DNA from 4 places in the Aciduricibacillus chroicocephali genome. Region 2 is predicted to be linked to each of the others. Evidence: riboswitches for the same ligand, from Rfam matches in the RefSeq annotation. Region 2 holds a riboswitch; each other region holds the start of a gene.
The links. A riboswitch is a leader RNA that binds a small molecule or an ion and turns the genes downstream of it on or off. The one in region 2 is predicted to bind thiamine pyrophosphate.
Positions count from the first base shown of each region.

Region 1: another riboswitch for thiamine pyrophosphate. It lies ahead of QR721_RS09905 (ABC transporter ATP-binding protein); the one in region 2 lies ahead of thiW (energy coupling factor transporter S component ThiW).
Region 3: another riboswitch for thiamine pyrophosphate. It lies ahead of tenA (thiaminase II); the one in region 2 lies ahead of thiW (energy coupling factor transporter S component ThiW).
Region 4: another riboswitch for thiamine pyrophosphate. It lies ahead of thiC (phosphomethylpyrimidine synthase ThiC); the one in region 2 lies ahead of thiW (energy coupling factor transporter S component ThiW).

Region 1 is NZ_CP129113.1:1,885,249-1,890,194, forward strand. Features, by position in the region: gene QR721_RS09890 (FixH family protein) at 1-720, shown strand, start outside; gene QR721_RS09895 (ABC transporter substrate-binding protein) at 1,023-2,042, opposite strand; gene QR721_RS09900 (ABC transporter permease) at 2,039-2,779, opposite strand; gene QR721_RS09905 (ABC transporter ATP-binding protein) at 2,776-3,528, opposite strand; TPP riboswitch at 3,657-3,759, opposite strand; gene QR721_RS09910 (pyridoxal-phosphate-dependent aminotransferase family protein) at 3,872-4,946, opposite strand, start outside.
Region 2 is NZ_CP129113.1:965,603-970,548, reverse strand. Features, by position in the region: gene QR721_RS05085 (AAA family ATPase) at 1-1,935, opposite strand, end outside; gene QR721_RS05080 (exonuclease SbcCD subunit D) at 1,932-3,122, opposite strand; TPP riboswitch at 3,328-3,430, shown strand; gene thiW (energy coupling factor transporter S component ThiW) at 3,513-4,022, shown strand; gene thiD (bifunctional hydroxymethylpyrimidine kinase/phosphomethylpyrimidine kinase) at 4,029-4,826, shown strand; gene thiM (hydroxyethylthiazole kinase) at 4,832-4,946, shown strand, end outside.
Region 3 is NZ_CP129113.1:1,962,874-1,967,819, forward strand. Features, by position in the region: gene QR721_RS10250 (chemotaxis protein) at 1-900, opposite strand, end outside; gene QR721_RS10255 (helix-turn-helix domain-containing protein) at 1,519-1,839, shown strand; TPP riboswitch at 2,358-2,460, shown strand; gene tenA (thiaminase II) at 2,620-3,321, shown strand; gene QR721_RS10265 (thiamine phosphate synthase) at 3,324-3,968, shown strand; gene QR721_RS10270 (thiazole biosynthesis adenylyltransferase ThiF) at 4,023-4,946, shown strand, end outside.
Region 4 is NZ_CP129113.1:840,456-845,401, forward strand. Features, by position in the region: gene proB (glutamate 5-kinase) at 1-476, shown strand, start outside; gene QR721_RS04405 (glutamate-5-semialdehyde dehydrogenase) at 498-1,760, shown strand; TPP riboswitch at 1,873-1,988, shown strand; gene thiC (phosphomethylpyrimidine synthase ThiC) at 2,141-3,886, shown strand; gene QR721_RS04415 (YczE/YyaS/YitT family protein) at 3,980-4,606, shown strand.

The sequences.
Region 1 (4,946 bases), 920 kb from region 2:
GTACTCTTCCTTTCAGCATGTGGGGAAAAGGACAAAGCGAAGGACACTTCATCAAAAGAGCCGAACACGCTCGATCCGCTAGAAGTTGCTCTGAATGTGCCCGAAACTGGCGAAAAGAACAAGCCCATTGAACTAAAAGCAACAGTTAAACAAAAGAAAGAGCTAGTAGACGATGCTTCTGAGGTTCAATTCGAAATATGGAAAGACGGCGCCAAAGAAGACTCCGAAATAATTGATGCTGCAAATAAAAAAGACGGTAAATATACTGCTAATTACACTTTCAAAGAAGATGCCGTCTATACTGTCCAGGTACATGTAACGGCACGTCAGCAACACCAGATGCCAACAAAGAAAATTGCGATCGACAGTTCTGAAACTACGAGGAATGAGCATGAGGGACACAGCCACGGCGATGAGCACCATGCCTCTGATCTCAGTTTTCATTTTATAAAGCCGGAAAAAATCAGCAAAAATACAGATACTGAATTGGCCGTTCATTTGGAGAAGGACGGAAAACCACTTACAGAAGCAAATGTCCGTTATGAAATTTCCAAAGATGATGTTAAAAAACATGCATGGGTAGCTACGCAGGAAATTAAGACCGGTCAATATAAAGCTACATATGCTTTTAAAAATGCCGGCAAGTATACAGTACAAATTCACGTTGAAAATGATAAAGGTTTGCATGAACATGAGCACTATACTTTGACAGTTGAATAACGCGAGAACCAAATCCCGGTTGCACTGTGCAATCGGGATTTTTTATGTCGAAAATTATTAACTCGTTCGACATTCTATTAAGTTCGTGTCGAATATACTCGTTCATCTTTCGACATGTTCACTTGCTAGATTCGACAACTTCCATATGCTTATTCGACACATTCCTTTGTTTGTCGAAACCTAGAATAACAATCGACAACCCAAGATAACATTGGCGAATTATGAGCAAATTGATTTCTCCAAAATTCGCCGTATACGACAAAAAATCAGACAACCAATATAAGTTGTCTGATTTCATATATTTATTCTGCAATATTTACGTAAACGTCTGTAGCTTCAGGTTCTTTTTTGATTAGATCATAATCCTTAAGCCATTTTGCCGTCTCTTCCCAAGATGACTTTTCCTGACTGCCGAAACCTTTGTCAGATTTCATCTTTGGCAGAAGGATTTCAAGACTCTTCTTCTCAATTGTCGCGTCAAGTGGGAAATTGGACTTGTCCTGATTGTCCAAGAGAATTTCCAATGACTGTTCTGGGTTCTCGACTGTAAAATTAAATCCTTTTTCTGCCGCACGCCAGAACGCTTCAATTTGCTTTTTCTCTTTCTTTAGGGTCGCATCACTTGTTACTGCAACAAGTTCATAATAGGATGGTACGCCGTAATCTTCTGGATTCAATACACCTACATCATGCTTTTCACTTTCGAGAATCGGTACCTCATGGTTCACATACATTCCTGTTACAGCATCTGTCTTTCCAGAAACAAGTGCCGGCATTAAATCAAAACCAACATCCGTCATTTTAACTTTAGCCGGATCCCCTCCGTCTTTTTTGACCATCGTTTCAATCATTTTTTCTGCTACAGGAATACCAGAATAGCCAACATTTTTTCCTTCCAGATCTTTTGGTGACTTGATTTTTGTTTTAGTCTCATATACGAGGCGGTTAAGTGGTGAACGAACAACAGCTGCAACTGCTTTTACTGGAATGTCTTCATTGGCACGGGCCATGATGACATCCGGCTGATAATACATTCCCATCGTCACTTTCCCAGAAGCCGCGAGACTGAGCGGGTCTGTCGGATTCGCAGGAAATTCAAATTCTACATCAAGTCCTTCATCTTTGAAATAACCTTTCTCTTTGGCTGCATACAAATAGCTATGTACAGCATTGGGATACCAATCCAGCATGACGGTAATCTTTTTCAAACGCTCATCTGATTTCCCTCTTGCATGATCTTTTTCAGTTTCATCTTTCGCACCACATCCAGCAATCAATAATAATGTAAAAATAGCAATAAACGATATCAACAATTTTTTCATTCGTATTTCCTCCATTTCAATATGTAACTTTCAAGTACCAAAACAATTGCAAATAGCAACAGGCCTGCGAGTGACAATACGATGATTGGTGCAAAGACCCCTGCTCCATCAAACTGTGTCATCATTCTTCTGCTGAAGTATCCGAGTCCTTCCTGTGCACCGAGCCATTCACCGATTGCCGCTCCGATAACTGCCATTGGAACAGCAACTTTTAATCCGGAAAAGAAGCTGGGCAGTGAGGCAGGAACTTGTAATTTGAAAAAGATGTCTCGCCGATTAGCTCCCATTGTATGCATCAGTTCTGTCAATTCTCTACTTGTTGCACGAATCCCATCAAATGAAGAAATGACAATTGGGAAAAAGGTGATCAGCACAGTCACAAGTACTCTGCTCCAGATTGTATAGCCGAACCAAAGCACAAAGACTGGGGCAATGGCTATAATTGGTATCGTCTGGGTTGCGACCAAAACAGGATAAAGTGCCTGCTCTATCATTTGGCTTACTGTCATTAGAATCGCTAATAGAATACCAAGTACAATCGAAATCATAAGGCCGATGAAAACGACAAGCATTGTAGCCGGCAAATGTTCCAGGAGCAGCACATCTTTTAGCTCCCAAATCTTATTGACTATGCCTGTCGGTGTTGGCAAAATGAATTGCATGTCAATCGAACGGGCAACGATTTCCCAGATGATCAGGAGGATGATAATAAATATTACCGGTGCAATCCGTCTCATTTTAGAGCCTGCTTTCTGAACCGTTCAATGAGCGATTCTTTCAAATGCAGAACAGCCGGTAGATCTTCATCTTTGCGCCTTCGCGGCCGATCGAGCGGTACCTCAATCTCTGTAAGCATTTTAGCCGGCGTCTCTTCCAGCACAAGAATCCGGTCTGATAGAAATACTGCTTCACTTATATCATGAGTGATGAACAAAACAGTCTTCTTATCACGCTCCCAGCGCTCCAAAAGCCATTCCTGCATGAAAAGTTTTGTAAGTGCATCAAGAGCGGAAAAAGGCTCATCAAGCAACAGTAATTCAGACCCAGCAAGCGTTGCTCTTAAAAAGGATACACGCTGACGCATACCACCAGAAAGTTCACCCGGATATTTCTTCGCATAGCCGTCAAGTCCAAATGCATCAAGCATTTCTGTAATTTCATCGCTATGAATTTCTGTTCTATTCAACTCCAGGGGCAGCCTTACATTCTCATATACTGTCCGCCATGGCATAAGGAGGTCCCGTTGTGGCATATAACCTACTTTTCCATGCCGATTCTCCCTCATTTCTCCGTTTAGTTGGATTACACCGGAATCCACCTTTTCCAAACCTGTAATTAATCTGAAAATAGTTGACTTGCCCGAACCACTCGCACCAATCAGACTTACGAACTCACCCTTTTTAATCGATAGATCAACCCCTTTCAATATCTCTTTATTTCCATAACTGAAACTGACATTTTCAAACTCTAAAGCCTTTTCACTCATTTCCTTTCACACCCTTTCTTCAAGTGATCAATCCGTCTAACATAAAAAAGCACCGCTTCCAGTAATACGGGAAGCGGTGCTTTTTAGACACACATACAGAATATACACTGCTGGTCATGACCATGCAGAGATCTTCTTCACCGCTTCCTTACGCTAGTTCGAACTAGATCAAGTTCAAGGGTCAAGGCCACGCCTCTCTCAGCTCGCAATTGAGCACCCCTAGTGGTGATAAAATTATTGAATTTTCAGCATACTTAATGACAGTATGTCATGATTTAAGAAATAAAGCAAGTCAACTTCAGCAAGTAAAAAAGCCCCGGAGTATGTCCGGAGCTTACAAAAATTAGAATTTGCTGTTGAATACTTTAACAGCAGCATCGATATCTGCTTCGAAGCCCATTTCCTTCAAAGTTTCACCAATGAGGCGGATTGCTTCAGCAAGCATTTCTTTTGTTGTATTACCCATATGCCCGATACGGAAAGCCTTGCCGCTCAAATGTGCAAGTGCACCGGAAACGACAACTTTCTTGTCAGCAAGCTTCTGACGGAATTCTGCATCATTGACACCTTCAGGATAAAGTGCGCAAGTAAGCGTATCAGCAGCAGCACCTTCAACTGCTAGTGCCTTCATGCCGTATACCGCAAGTGCAGCTTGTACACCTTCACGGAATTGACGATGACGACGGTAACGCTGCTCAAGTCCTTCTTCAAGAACAAGACGCATGCCTTCGTTATAAGCATAGACAAGGTTTACTGCAGGTGTTGCGAAATATTTAGTAGGGTCATGCATGATCGGAATCCAGCGTTTGATATCAATGTAATAACCAGGAACGCGTTCCATTGCATCACGAGCTGCTAGAGCTGTTTTGCTGAATGATACAATCGCAAGACCTGGTGGTACACCGATAGCCTTCTGGGATCCTGTAAGAACTACATCAAGTGTCCATTCAGGGTTGTTGCAATATGCTTTGCCCATGTCTTCTTCCATTGCCGCAGTCGCGCAAACGCCATCAACGATTGCAAGCGCGCCATGCTGCTTGATCATAGGAACAAGAACATCAAGATCAGCTGCAACACCAGTAGATGTATCAGCGTGAGTTACAGTAACAGCTCTGTACGTGTTGTTTGCAAGACGTGCTGCAACCATGTTCGGGTCAACCTGATGGCCCCATTCTGCTTCAACAACGTCAAAAGGAATGCCATAAGCTGCGGCAACATCCTTGAATCTGTCACCGAAGAAGCCTTGGCTGATGATTAGAATTCTCTCACCAGGCTTGACTGTATTCGCAAGTGCCATTTCCATCCCTAGTGTTCCGGAAGCAGCAAAGACGATTACTTCGCCCTCTGTGTTATTGAACATTTCACGTGTTTTCGCAACTGAATCTTTGTAGATTTTTGCGAAACGCGGATCTGTATGG
Region 2 (4,946 bases):
CTCGCTTTCCAAATGAGCACACTGTTCTGTATGTTTTCGGCTTTCTAGTACCGTATGTTCATGTTTCTTTCTCTCTTCTAAAAGTTTCGTTCTTTGTTTTTCAAGTTTTGTAATTTCTAAGGAAAGCTGCTTTCCTTCTGTTACAGTCTCGTTATACGTATCCCTTGCTTTTGTGCAGTCAATACCTCTTTGTTCGAGTAAAACACCCAACCGTTTCTTCTCAGAGTTCGTGTTGTTTAAAGTCGCTTCTGCAGAACGAAAAGCATTTTCTTTCTGCTCTAACAAAAGTTTTTCTCTATTAAGTACGTCACGGCTGATTGCTGTTTCCGTTGAGACTGCTTTTTGAGGATGTTCAATACTGCCGCATACCGGGCAAGATTCCCCCTCATGTAAATGTTCTGCAAGCAAGGAAGCTTGACCATTAAGCCATTCATTTTCAACTTTTTTATAGCTTTTATAGAACTCTTTATACTCAATTTCTTCCCTCTGTACCAACTTCAAACTTTCTTCATACTTTTGTTGCAACGTCAAGTAATCAGAGAGCAGTTTACATATTTCACGCAGGTCGTTGCGCATTGCAATCTTTTCAGGAAGCTGATCGACTGCTTGTTCGAGTTCCTTAATGTATTTGTCAGCTTGAAGAAGCTGTTCATTTTTTGATATAAGTGCTTCTCTTTCTTTCTGCAAATTAAGTGAAGTCGCTTCTTGTTTTTTATGTGCCAGATCCCGTTCGTGGGCTGCAGCATTCAACTGTTCAAATATTGGCAGCAGATTTTGCAAATTAATTAATTCTTTTTGGCACTGCTGACGTTCATCTTCTTTGGCTATCTCATCTGTTAAACGTTTTTCAGCAACTTCCAGCCCTTCTTGCGCCTTCAGGAAACGATCATGTACTTGATTGGCAAAAGTTCTCTTATAATCAAGATCTTGCTGTAGCTGATTCCTTTGCTGTTCCTGCCACTCTATTTCTGCCGCTTTTCCAGCTTGTACAAGCCTCTCTTCAAGTTCTTTATATTGAGTTGATCGGGCTTCAAGTTCGGTGACTTCATTTTGTTTGCTCGCCATTTCATCGAATAATTTATTAACCTGTTCAGCTTCATAAAAAAGCTGCTGTTTCATTTCATGTTCTGTATAAACTTTTTCATACTCAAGCTTCTCTGTTTCGATCCGATCTTTATAGTACTCTATTTCCTGGCCAATACCTGCGCTAATATGCTCCATATGTTTATATTCTGCAGCGAGAGCAGCTGTCAAAGTTGAATCTTCTCTTTGTGGCAACGAAGTGGAAATGGAATGAATAAAATGTTCCTGATCCCGCTTCACCTGATCAAATGCCTTGTCTGTACGCTGCCTTTTTTCTTTGATAATTTCATTGAGATGATTGTATTTGGAAGTCTTGAATAATTGCCGTAAAATACTCTGCTTATTCTCTGCATCGGACGTGAGCAGCTTGCGAAATTCTCCTTGCGGCAGCATGACAATCTGTTTGAACTGTTTTTCTGTCAGTCCAATGATATCTTCAACTTTTTTATCGATCTCCGAAACTATTTGCCTGTCAACTGCAGGGATTTCTTTTTCATCTCTGATCTCAAAGAATTCATACCGCTCACCCGTTTTTGTTTTGTTCCCCAGCTTGACGTGGCCAGGCTGGCGCAGAATCCGATAAGTCCTGCCTCCAAGTTCAAAAAGGAGCTCTGCTGAAGTATGAACCTCATCATCGGCAAAGTCGCTTCGCATCAGGCGGCTTTCCCCTCTATCAGAACCGCTTGCACTTCCAAAAAGAGCAAAACAAATTCCATCAAATATAGTTGTTTTGCCCGCTCCTGTATTACCTGAGATAACATAAAGTCTGTTATCCCCAAGCTCTCGAAAATCAATTATTTCTGTATTTTTATACGGCCCGAATGCCGTCAGTTTCAATGTTAATGGTCTCATTTCGATTCAGCCCCCGCCTTGCGTACCATAACCGTTTCTCTTTCTTCATGAAGCCACTCATCGAGAATCTCTTTAAATAGATCCACAGTTCTGTCTGAAGGTTCATTTCCTTGCACTTCCTTATAAAAAGCTTCGAATCTCTCCATATCGGACATTTCGCTTCTTTTCTTAGCTGAGACCGTTTTGTCACCATTTGCCGAAGTGCTTAAATTGACTCTTTCAACATGCAAACAATTTGGATAGACAGAGCGAATCCTTTCCATTGGTGAAAGAATTGGCATTTCATCAAGCAGTCTGACAAAAACGTAGTCATCACAAATTGGTTGTTTCAGCAGATCATCCATTTTAGCTTCAACAATACGCAGATCACGGCGCGCTTCAAGCAATCTCTTTTCGACTTCTGTGTTTCCATCACCATCAATTTCAACAACGTAATAGCCTTTTTTATGTGTAGCTTCGGATGCTGAGTATTTAAGTATTGAGCCTGCATATCGAATTGTTTCATTTAATACATGATGTGCTTGGTGCAGGTGGCCGAGAGCCGTATAGTTGAAATCAACAAAATGGTGAGCACTTACATGCTCAGCTCCGCCTACAGAAAGGGGACGTTCTGAATCACTAGTATTTTCTTCCGGCTCTCCATGTGGCGTTACAAAAGCATGCCCTACGAAAACATTGCGCGCTTTATCTGACATGGAAGAATAAATCGTCTCACAGATCTTTTTCATTGCATCATCATGAGTACGAATTTCTTCATCTTCAAAGGCAGCTCTGACAACACTAGGATCACAATAAGGAACAAGATGAAAATGAACTTCACCGAATTCGTCCTTCATCACTACTGGCTCTCTCTCTTTTTGGAACTGACCGACGATATGGAAACCATTCTGCTCCATGATTGTACTGCCAAAATGGAGCCTGCTTGGACTGTCATGATTTCCTGCAACGGCAATAACAGGTATTTTCAAATCCAATACAATTTTGTCGAGCACTTCATTCAGAAGTTGCACAGCCTCTGTCGGAGGCACTGCCCTGTCATAGAGGTCACCAGCAATAATAATTGCATCAGGACGTTCATTTGCAGCATCCTCTACGAAACGATCCAATATGTAACGTTGGTCTTCTGTCATATAAAGACCCTGAACAAGTTTGCCAAGATGCCAATCTGCTGTATGAAAAAATTTCATTTGTATTACCTCTCTTTTTTATTAATAGCAAGGAAATTTAGATGAAGTGTTTGAAAGAATTATAATAGATCTAAGGAGGAAATTGCTGAGGATGAATCTATCATAGCAGATACACAAAATCGGAGCAAGCGTTCGTACTATTCTGATTATAGTTTGTTTTTGGTTCATGCCTATGTTATGCTATGGCTGATTAATGAATAAACTATCAAGCTACTAGGGGTGCCCACTATAAAGGCTGAGAGGATACATCCAACCCTTAAGAACCTGATCTGGCTCATACCAGCGGAGGGAAGTAGATGCGGATTTAATTCCGTTCAATTTCGCATACCCTCAAAAGCCGGTTTCAGCTGAAACCGGCTTTTTTATATGAATATGAAAGGATTTTGCCATTTGAAAAGAGTAAATGTAATGGCAGCCCTTGCTGCTCTTATCGCAATCGGTACACTCTGCTCTCAGTTTCTCTGGTTCCCTGCCGGCATTGCAAAAGCATATCCAGTCCAGCATGCAGTGAATGTCATCGCCGCCATCCTGTTCGGCCCCGGTCCTGCTGTTTTGGCAGCTTTCGTAATGGCCCTTGTACGCAATATGCTTGGAATTGGTTCTCTGCTCGCTTTTCCAGGAGGAATGATTGGCGCTTTATTCGCGGGTATCCTGTTCCGATTAAGCGGCCGTCCTTCTTTTGCAGCCATAGGAGAAATTATTGGAACAGGTATTGTTGCCTCATTAGTTGCTATTCCATTCGCGAAATTTTTTATGCATACATCTTTTGGTGTTTTTTTCTTCATGCCATCTTTTCTTATAAGCAGTATTTCTGGAGCGATAATCGGGCTCTTTCTTACTGTCAGACTTCGAAAAAATGTTTTTTCTACAAGTAGACTGACCCAATTCAAAAAGAGGTGAATTTGAATGAAAAACGTAAATTGTACATTAACAATTGCAGGTACTGACCCAACTGGCGGTGCTGGGATTCAAGCAGATTTAAAAACCTTTCAGGAATTAAGAACGTACGGCATGACCGTCATTACTTCTGTTTTGGCTCAGAATACAACTGGTGTACAAAAAGTACTCCACCAGCCAATTGATTTGATTGAAAGTCAGATTAACTCTGTTATCTCTGATATTCCTGTCGATGCTTTCAAAACAGGCATGATTGCCAACCTGGAAATGATGGAACTCCTTGAGAGGAAAATTCCTGAAATCGGTGTTCCCTATGTGATGGACCCTGTAATGGTCGCTACAAGCGGTGATTCATTGATCCATGAAGATGCACGTACTTTCCTCCGTGACAGACTTATGCCCTTCGCTAAAATTGTAACACCAAACATTCCAGAAGCAGAGAGTCTTATAGGCGTTGAAATAAAAACTCTTGATGATATGAAAGATGCAGCGGCAGCAATTGTAAGCCGTTATGGAGCACAATCAGCTCTCGTCAAAGGCGGGCACTTAAATGATCAGGCGGCAGATGTACTGTTTGATGGCAAAACAATGCACACTTTCACTTCCGAAAGAATCAACACGAAAAACACTCACGGTACAGGTTGCACCCTCTCTGCGGCGATAACAGCATATCTTGCAAAAGGCCTTTCACTATATGAGGCGGTAGAACTGTCGAAAAAATATATTACAGAAGCCATTCGTTATTCCTTTAATATCGGTAAAGGCAATGGGCCGACGAATCATTGGGCTCCTCGGATTGAAGGTTGAAGATCATGGAACAGAAAATACTCGATCAAGTACGAGCTCATACACCTCTAATTCATCATCTAACAAATCAAGTCGTAATGAATTTTAGTGCCAATGGCCTTCTCTCTTTTGGAGGCACGC
Region 3 (4,946 bases), 1.0 Mb from region 2:
TAGTATATGAGCATCAATTTCTTTTACAAGCTTAACAATCTCAGGTTTGCTTACTTGAGCACTTGCTCCGACCTTTTCCCCTTTATGGAAGAGATCGTCTGTAATTAATGAAGAGAAGATAATTACGGGGATATTGCTCAACCGCTCATTCTTTTTAACTTTGTCTGTCAGATGATGGCCATCCATCTGAGGCATTTCCAAATCAGTTATGATGCAATTGACCTCTTCTGAAGGTGTAATGCTTTCATCATAGGCAAGCGACTCGAGATGATTCCAGGCATCTTTACCATTTTCAAAGAATTGAACACGATCATAACCTGCTTCTTCAAGGGTATCTCTCAAAAGCTGGCGAAGTATTGCTGAATCCTCTGCCACAATCAAGTTCTTAATTGAGCGTTCCCGTTCACCAAGCACTTTAAGACTTTGAACATTAATACTCGCCTCTGGGCTAATTTCAACAACAATCTTTTCAAAATCAAGAAGCAAAGACATTTCGCCTTCCAACTTGATAATACCAATCGTGTATGCTTGCTGCCCTGCAGAAAGCTCATCAGGCTTTTCAATTTGTTCCCAAGATATCCGGTGGATTCTTGAAACGCTGTGAACATGGAATGCCACTTTAAGCTGGTTCAGTTCTGCAATGATCAACTTGTCCTTCTCAGGATTATCTGATGGAGGAAGGTTGAGAACTCTTGCAAGGTCGATTACCGGGATAATCTCTTCACGCAAACGAATAACACCTTCCACATTCGGATGAGCATTCGGTGTATCCGTGATCGGCAAAGGAACAATGATTTCCCGTACCTTCAACACATTAATTCCAAATGATCCAGAACCAACATGGAATGTCACCACTTCTAATTCATTTGTACCGCTCTCCAACAAAATATCATTTTGCATAAAATCTCCTCCAAATCACGGTATACGCACATTCCTGCGCTTAACAGGTGATAATACACCTAGTATAACAGGTAATTTTTCCTATTTCCATAGCGACTGCAATGATTGTATCTGTTGATGTTTTATTATCGGCAGATTGAGCCCGCTTTGTAAGCTGTCTGCAAATAATATTCAGCTGCAAACACAGTTCGTTACTACATTTGCTGGTTTCCGACTTTTCTTTTGAGGATAAAGCTTTATTTTGTTGAATATTGCCCAGGAAATAATCGAATGCTGAATTCCTCTGCCACTATTCGACTGGCAGGAGTCATATCTGTCCTAATCGATGTAAACGGACCATATTGTTCACATTGATACAAGTGCTTAGGAACAAGCATTTTTCTAACAGTCCCACCTATGTATTATTAATATATAAGCATAACGACAACCTTTACTTGCTGAACGACTAACACCCTAACAAATTTTAGGGAAAAAGATTGGGATAGTAACTTAAAACAGGTGGAATTTTTGGTTAATTATCCTTATTATTAAAATATATTATTTTTTTATTTGAGCACTTATTATATTTCATTTTCAAAATCTTCATTACACTATCCTGTACTGAAAGGTGTGGACACCATGAATGATTTGTTCAAAGAGAACGAATTGGAAGTACTTCATGAAATCGGCAAACGATTGAAATCTTTTCGAAAGTCTTGCGGCTTTACACAAGAAATGCTTGCTTCAAAGGCAGGATTTTCTCGCTCCTATTATTCCGACATTGAAACAGGCAAACGGAATATTTCAATATTGAACCTTTGCAAATTGACTATTGCATTGGATATATCCTTAAGCGATCTTTTGCTACCAACTAAAGAATATGCAGCTCAGAATGAGTTGGAAAAAGGACATGTTATAGATCCCTTGAAGCAAGCTTCAGTGGGTAACATACTTCTATAGCTATCATTTTGCTTTATGAATGTCCTGAATGAGTGTTTCACCGCTTTCCTTTAAAAAACAATTCACAGTCTCTAATCGTTCTGCACGGACACGTTATACTTTATTCGTAGCTTACAATGAAATATTTTGACCATAACGCGTCAGCTTACTGAGCTTTTAAAAAAACATACAGGGGCTTGGGGCTGTGCGTTATGGCATTCCTCAACATATACCAGAAACCCGCTACCCCTCATAACGCTTTTTTCTTACGTTTAAGCGAGGCAATTACTATTTCAACACTCCTATTACAGAGATATGCACTTATACAACTCTTCGATGACATGTTTGCCATTACAGAAGAAGCATAATATTTTACCTTGGCTTTTTTGATTTGCTTTTGTTCAGGTTTACAATAAGAACCATGTATAATATATATAATCCTATGAGACTACTGCCATTTCCTAAAAGATGATGCTGTACCCTTGTTTGCCTTTCAACTGCCGATATGGTTTACTGGAATTGAATAGAATCGTGTATATGCGAGGCACTGGGGGAGCATTATTTGCTGAGAAAGAACTTGGTTCTTGACCCTTTGAACCTGATCTAGTTCATACTAGCGTAGGAAAGTGGCTCCAAATCTCAACTGCATCATGACCGTTTCGTATGAAGCGTCAGAGCGTGGCACCTCCAAATGCTGTTGGTCTTTGCCACTCTTCTCCCTTCATCTCCCGCTTTCGCCAATTATGCATGTCACGCATTCTATAACACTCTTTAAAATAATTAAAAGGCGGAGATTTTTTCATGGCGAAATTCAGCGAACGGCTCTGGAAAACAGTTGAACCTGTATGGCGTTCCTATCTTCAGCACCCTTTTGTTAAAGGAATCGGTGATGGATCCCTCGACAAAGAGAAATTCAAGCACTACATGAAACAGGATTACATTTATTTAATTGAATATTCACGCATTTTTGCGCTTGGTGCAGCAAAAGCAAATGATTTGGAAACAATGACAGCGTTTGCAAATCTGCTGCATGGCACACTGACAGTAGAAATGGATCTGCACCGAGAATATGCAGCTGAGCTCGGCATCTCAAACGAAGAGTTGGAAAACACTGAACCGGCAGCTTCAATGACATCTTATACAAGCTATATGCTCAACAAGAGCCAGCTAGGTGGTGTTGAGAATGCAGCTGCTTCAGTTCTCGCTTGTGCTTGGAGCTATCAATTCATAGGTGAATCGCTCGCTGCAATACCAGGAGCAACAGAACATGAATTTTACGGCAAATGGGTTAAAATGTATTCATCCCAGCAATTCAAAGAGCTTACCCTGCAATGTATTGATCTTATTGATAAAATGGCTGAAGGCAAATCTGATTCAGACCTTGCAATCCTTGAGGATATCGTTGTCAAGACAAGCTACTTCGAGTACATGTTCTGGGAAATGGCAGAAAACAAGGAAATGTGGCCGGTTGCAGCTACTGCCGACTATGCAACGACAAGATAGACTTGAATCTTGTAAACAGGCAGCATTCCGGAGGTGCTACGCTTCTGAAAAAAGAACTTCATATTATATCTGATATTATATTTGATGAGCATGACTTCATTGAAACAACGAAAGAAATTCATCCTTTTATCACTGCTGTCCATCTCAGGGTCAAGGCATGGTCGGCACATAAATTGTACACCTTGGTTGAACGCCTCACTGAAAAAGGGATTCCTGGCAATAAGATCTATATCAATGATCGTGTTGATGTAGCAATTGCTGCTGGCACAGGCGGTGTACAGCTCAATTATCGAAGCCTTCCTGTTAGTAAAGTAAGAGAAGCCTTCCCTTCTATCCGTGTCGGGAAGACGATTCACACTATTGATGAAGCAAAATTGGCTGAATCAGAAGGTGCCGACTATATAATGTTCGGCAAAATTTTTGAGGAAGTTGCTTCATTGGATGCACATGAACAAGGTTTCGAAAAACTCAAAGAGCTGTACGAAGCAGTTAACCTCCCAATTATTGCTTATGGTGGTATTACAGCACGCAATATTGAAAGTGTTCTTCCTTACGCTTCTGGCATTGCAGTAGAGTCAAGCACTTGGCAAGCCGTCGACCGGCCTGTTATGATCAAGCAATTTTATAATTTGCTAATGCCTGATTGACCTGTGCCAACTTATAGAATACTTTCAAACTAGATACAAAAGGTGGAAATCGGCATGGCAGACAAAATAACAAATATGAAAAACTCTGATTCTGCAGCGAATGACCGTTATTCGCGGCAGATTCTTTTTTCTCCAATTGGTAAAGCAGGACAAGAGGAAATTGCTCGAAAACATGTCCTAATTATCGGAGTTGGTGCACTTGGCACGTCGAATGCTGAAATCCTGCTGAGGTCCGGAGTTGGCGAAATGACCATTGTCGATCGGGATTATATCGAATTTAGCAATCTTCAACGACAGCAGCTGTTTACAGAGCAGAATGCCATTGACCGAACCCCCAAAACCGTCGCAGCGAAAGAACGCCTTTTGAAAATTAGGTCATCGGCTACCATTCATGCGCATATCATGGATGTGAATCCTGAAACGATTGATTCCCTTACCGAAAACGTTGATTTGATTATTGATGCAACAGACAACTTTGAGACGAGAATGATCATTAATGATATTTCTCAAAAGAAGGGTATTCCTTGGATTTATGGAGCTTGCGTGGCCAGCTATGGAATCAGCATGACGATTATTCCTGGTGAAACACCATGTTTGCATTGTCTTATGGAAACTGTACCGTCAGCAGGTGCTGCAACATGCGATACAGCAGGCATCATCGCACCAGCTGTTCAAATGACTGTTGCTCATCAAAGCGCCGAAGCTTTGAAAATCCTTTCTGGCAACTTGAATGCATTACGCCGCAAACTCATATCATTTGATTTATGGAATAATGAGTATGCACAGGTCGGCGTGAGCAAAGCACGCAAAGAAGACTGCCCTTCCTGCGGCTCCCATCCTTCCTATCCATTTTTACAGTGGGAAAACCAAACGAAGACTGCTGTTCTTTGCGGCCGCAATACTGTACAGATCAGGCCTGGGACCAACCATCCTCCGAATCTTGAAAATTTTAAGGAACAGATTGAGAGACTTGGCATC
Region 4 (4,946 bases), 130 kb from region 2:
GTGTTGGTACCGGGGGAATGAAATCGAAACTGTTTGCTGCCAAGACGGCATTGGCTCTCGGTGTTAAGGCCTTTATTGGTAGTGGAAAAGGTGAGGACAAACTTCTTGATATTCTCAAGGGCAACGGGGACGGTACGTATGTCGGGCAGAACGTCCTGATTCCAGTTAACAATACGAAACAATGGATTTGGATCCACTCGGATGTGTCCGGAAAAATCTATATCGATGACGGTGCGGAACGAGCACTTCTTGACAAGGGAAGTAGTCTTCTGCCGGCTGGAATCTATGATTTCAAAGGAACTTTTGAGAAGGGTGATATAGTCGATGTCTACGGTAAGAGCGGTCTTCTTGGCCGAGGTGAGGTCCGATGCTCTTCCGAAGAACTGACTCAGGCGATGGGCAAGCGGACAGATGAGCTTGTTCTGCATCTGATCGAAGTCATTCATAGGGATGAATGGGTGCAAGCGATTCACTAATCAGAAGGGGGAATATTCATTATGACAAATGTGCAAACGAATGAAGTCAGGGAAAAAGGTGCGCTAGGTAAACGCGCAAGCTTTATTCTGAATGGCAAAACGACAGAAGAAAAAAATGAAGCACTTGCCAAGATTGCTGACCAGTTGATCAAAGATCAGGCTGCAATTATTGAAGAGAATAAGAAAGATTTGATTTCGGGAGAAGAAAAAGGCCTTCCAACGTCAACGCTTGATCGAATCATGCTTGATGAGAAGCGTATTGCGGATATCGCCGAAGCTGTTCGTCTCTTGATTCAACTCGAAGATCCTATTGGAGAAACTTTGGAATCCATTGAGAAAGAAAATGGACTGCGTATTTTTAAAAAGCGTGTGCCGCTCGGTGTTGTTGGTATGATTTATGAAGCACGCCCAAATGTAACAGTCGATGCAGCAACACTTTGCCTGAAAACAGGAAACGCGGTCATTTTGCGCGGTAGTTCCTCTGCAAAGTATTCCAATATGGCACTTGTGAAATCGATTCAGACAGCATTAGCTGAGACATCCATCCCTGTAGATTCAGTTCAGCTCATTGAAGATACGTCTCGCGAAACAGCTAAGGAACTATTCGACATGAAGGAATATCTTGATGTGCTCATTCCGCGTGGTGGTAAGAACCTTATCGACCTTGTTGTTCGTGAAGCGACTGTTCCAGTATTGGAAACAGGAGCAGGTAACTGTCATCTTTATATTGATGAAACTGCTGAATATGAAATGGCTGAAAATGTTGCCATTAATGCAAAAACACAGCGTCCATCTGTTTGTAACGCGATTGAAGGTCTCGTCATTCATAAAGATTGGGTCAAGGAACATGGCGCTAAACTTTTGAACGCCTTGAAATCTCATGGTGTACAGGTTCATGCAGATGAAGCGGCACATTCTGTCTTCCCGGAAGCAATCGTTGCGACTGAAGAGGATTGGGGCACAGAATATCTGGATATGGAGCTTTCCGTCAAAACAGTTTTCGATGTTGAAGAAGCGATCGAACATATTAACAAATATGGCACGAAGCATTCAGAAGGAATCATTACGAACAATCAGGAAAATGCTGAGAAATTTATGAGCAGTGTTGATGCGACTACTGTATATCATAATGCGTCCACACGTTTCACTGATGGTTCGGAATTCGGTTATGGAGCGGAAATCGGCATCAGTACACAGAAGCTTCATGCTCGCGGACCAATGGGTCTTCCTGCTTTGACATCCACTAAATATTACGTATTTGGCGAAGGCCAGATCCGTTCATAATTAATGAATTGGGAGCTTGGATTTATTACAGGCTCTCTTTTTGTATGATTTTTCCTGAATTTCATTTACCTGATGTATAATCTATGCTATGGTAGAGCTAACTGAATGATAAACATTCTGCTGGGGGTGCCCGTGAGCCGGGCTGAGAGGGACATAGCGTTTGAAATGTCTCAACTCTTGGAACCTGATCTAGTTTGTACTAGCGTAGGGAAGTGGAGCACGGTATTGCCAATGGTGTCTTTCTTAAGGGGACATTTATCGATTTTGCATGCCATAAAGTGTATATTTCCACAGGTTCCGTTGATTCGTCAATGGAACCTGTTTTATTTTCCATCAGATCAGGTTCAATCAACGATTCTCATATTTGGAGGGATTAGACGATGAACCAGGTAAATGAAGAAAAGATCGAATTCAGGAAGCAGTTTCCGAATAGCCGGAAAGTATATGTAAAAGGAAGCCGAGAGGATATTCGAGTGCCGTTCCGGGAAATCTCACTTTCAGATACAGTGACGGATTACATGACAATGAAGAACGCACCGATCCGTGTCTATGATACAAGTGGTCCGTATACAGATGACGAGGCTGTTATCGACATACATAAAGGAATAAGCAGACAGCGTGAAAAATGGATTGAAGAACGCGGAGACACAGAGCTGTATGAAGGGCGGAAAGTGAGACCTGAGGATAATGGCGGGAAGGAAGTCGTCTTTTTCCAGAATGAGTTCAAGCATCGTCCGCGCCGGGCAAAAGCGGGCAGAAATGTTACGCAAATGCATTATGCAAGGAAAGGAATCATTACCCCAGAGATGGAATTCATCGCTATTCGTGAGCAGCTTGATCCTGAAATTGTCAGGGAGGAAGTAGCGGCAGGTCGAGCTATTATTCCATGCAATATTAATCATCCGGAGAGCGAGCCGATGATCATCGGCAAACGTTTCCACGTGAAGATTAATGCCAATATCGGAAACTCCGCTGTCAGTTCATCTATTGAAGAAGAAGTAGAGAAAATGACATGGGCCACACATTGGGGAGCGGACAATATTATGGATCTCTCTACTGGCAAAAATATTCATGCGACACGGGAATTCATTATTCGCAACTCACCTGTTCCAGTCGGGACAGTTCCAATTTATCAGGCACTGGAAAAAGTGAATGGAATTGCGGAAGATCTCACTTGGGAAGTCTACCGTGACACGTTGATAGAGCAGGCAGAACAGGGCGTGGATTACTTCACGATCCATGCTGGAGTGCTCCTCCGTTATGTTCCGATGACAGTCGGCAGAACGACAGGCATTGTATCAAGAGGCGGTTCAATTCTAGCTCAGTGGTGCCTTGCCCATCATGAGGAAAATTTCCTTTACGAGCATTTTGAAGACATCTGCAAAATTTTGAATCAATATGATATTTCCGTCTCTCTTGGGGATGGCTTGCGCCCAGGTTCAATCGCTGATGCGAATGATGAGGCGCAATTTGCAGAGCTTGACACATTGGGAGAACTGACAAAGATTGCGTGGAAACATGATGTACAAGTGATGATTGAGGGGCCTGGCCATATTCCGCTCCATAAGATAAAAGAGAATGTTGATAAAGAGATGGAGATTTGTCAGGAAGCACCGTTTTATACGCTTGGGCCATTGGCAACTGATATTGCTCCAGGGTATGATCACATAACTTCGGCAATTGGGGCGGCTACAATCGCTATGTATGGAACGGCGATGCTTTGCTATGTGACACCAAAGGAGCACCTTGGACTGCCTAATAAGAATGATGTGAGGGAAGGGGTCATTGCGTATAAGATTGCAGCACATGCGGCTGATCTTGCAAAGGGTCATCCTGGAGCGCAAGTTCGAGATGATGCTCTTTCTAAAGCGAGGTTCGAATTCCGATGGCACGACCAGTTTAATCTGTCTCTTGATCCGGAGCGGGCACTCAGCTACCATGATGAGACGCTGCCTGCGGAGGCTGCAAAAGTCGCTCATTTTTGCTCCATGTGCGGTCCGAAGTTCTGCTCCATGAAAATTTCACATAATTTGCGTAAGGATATGAAAAAACAGAAAGAGATGGAGCAGGGAATGCAGGAAATGGCTGAGCAATTTGTCGCCAAAGGAAGTGAAATTTATTGGTAGAGTAAGTGACATATGCTGGAGAATTTCTGAAATAATCCTTTGCTGAATGTGATATTCTTATAGGAGTAAGTTTCAGAAAGTAGGGTTATGTGCATGCTATTGGCAAAACGACTCGGTTTCTTCATGTTAGGGCTGATTCTGTTCAGTCTGGGCATCGCGCAAGCCGTTCAGATTCAATATCTCGGCATTCATCCTTGGGAAGTTCTGCATGTCGGGCTTTATGAAAAGTTTGGCCTCTCAATCGGAACATGGTCCATTATCATAGGGATTGGTCTTATATTCATAACACTTATTCTTGACAGGCGTTATATCAATATTGGCACTTTCCTTAATGTATTTCTTGTAGGCTGGGCTGTTGATTTGTGGCTTTGGCTGAACTTTCTTCCAAAAGGCGGGAATCTTATCGTTGATGTTGTAATAATGCTTTGCAGTATGGCTCTTATGGGAGTCGGAGGAGGCATGAACAACGCCGCAAGGATTGGATCTGGTCCCCGAGACGGATTCATGCTTTCAATTTCGGATAAGACAGGCATCTCAATTAGAAAAGTAAGGATTACCATGGAGACGAGTGTTTTCGTGCTTGGGATTATGATTGGCGGCCCAGTGTTTCTTTTTACTTTCCTCTATACATTTGTCCAGAGCCCGATATTCCAATTTGCGTATGAGCGGACGACTGTTTGGCTCATAAAGGATAACTATGAGGAAGCTTCAGCAGTATGAATATAGGGTTGTTCCCAAGTTCAATTGGGAACAACCCTTTTACTTACTTTGGAAATTCGCCAATAACATCTTGAAGCCATACCCAGGTGAGAATCATTGCGATAATGATAACAAGAATGATGATACCGACTGTAATTTTCCCCTTCATGGCAGTCGCTCCTTTTTCTATTACATTAGCAAAAGCGCCAAGCTCTGTAAATCTGTTATACAGTATTGTCTGACATTTTCATTTGAGCTATTATTGTTCGGCAAATAAATAATGATGCGATAACCGAGTAAAATGATTATGTCGCTGGAAAGAAGAAATAAATCCTCCCGCTCGATTTTAGTCCATAAAAAC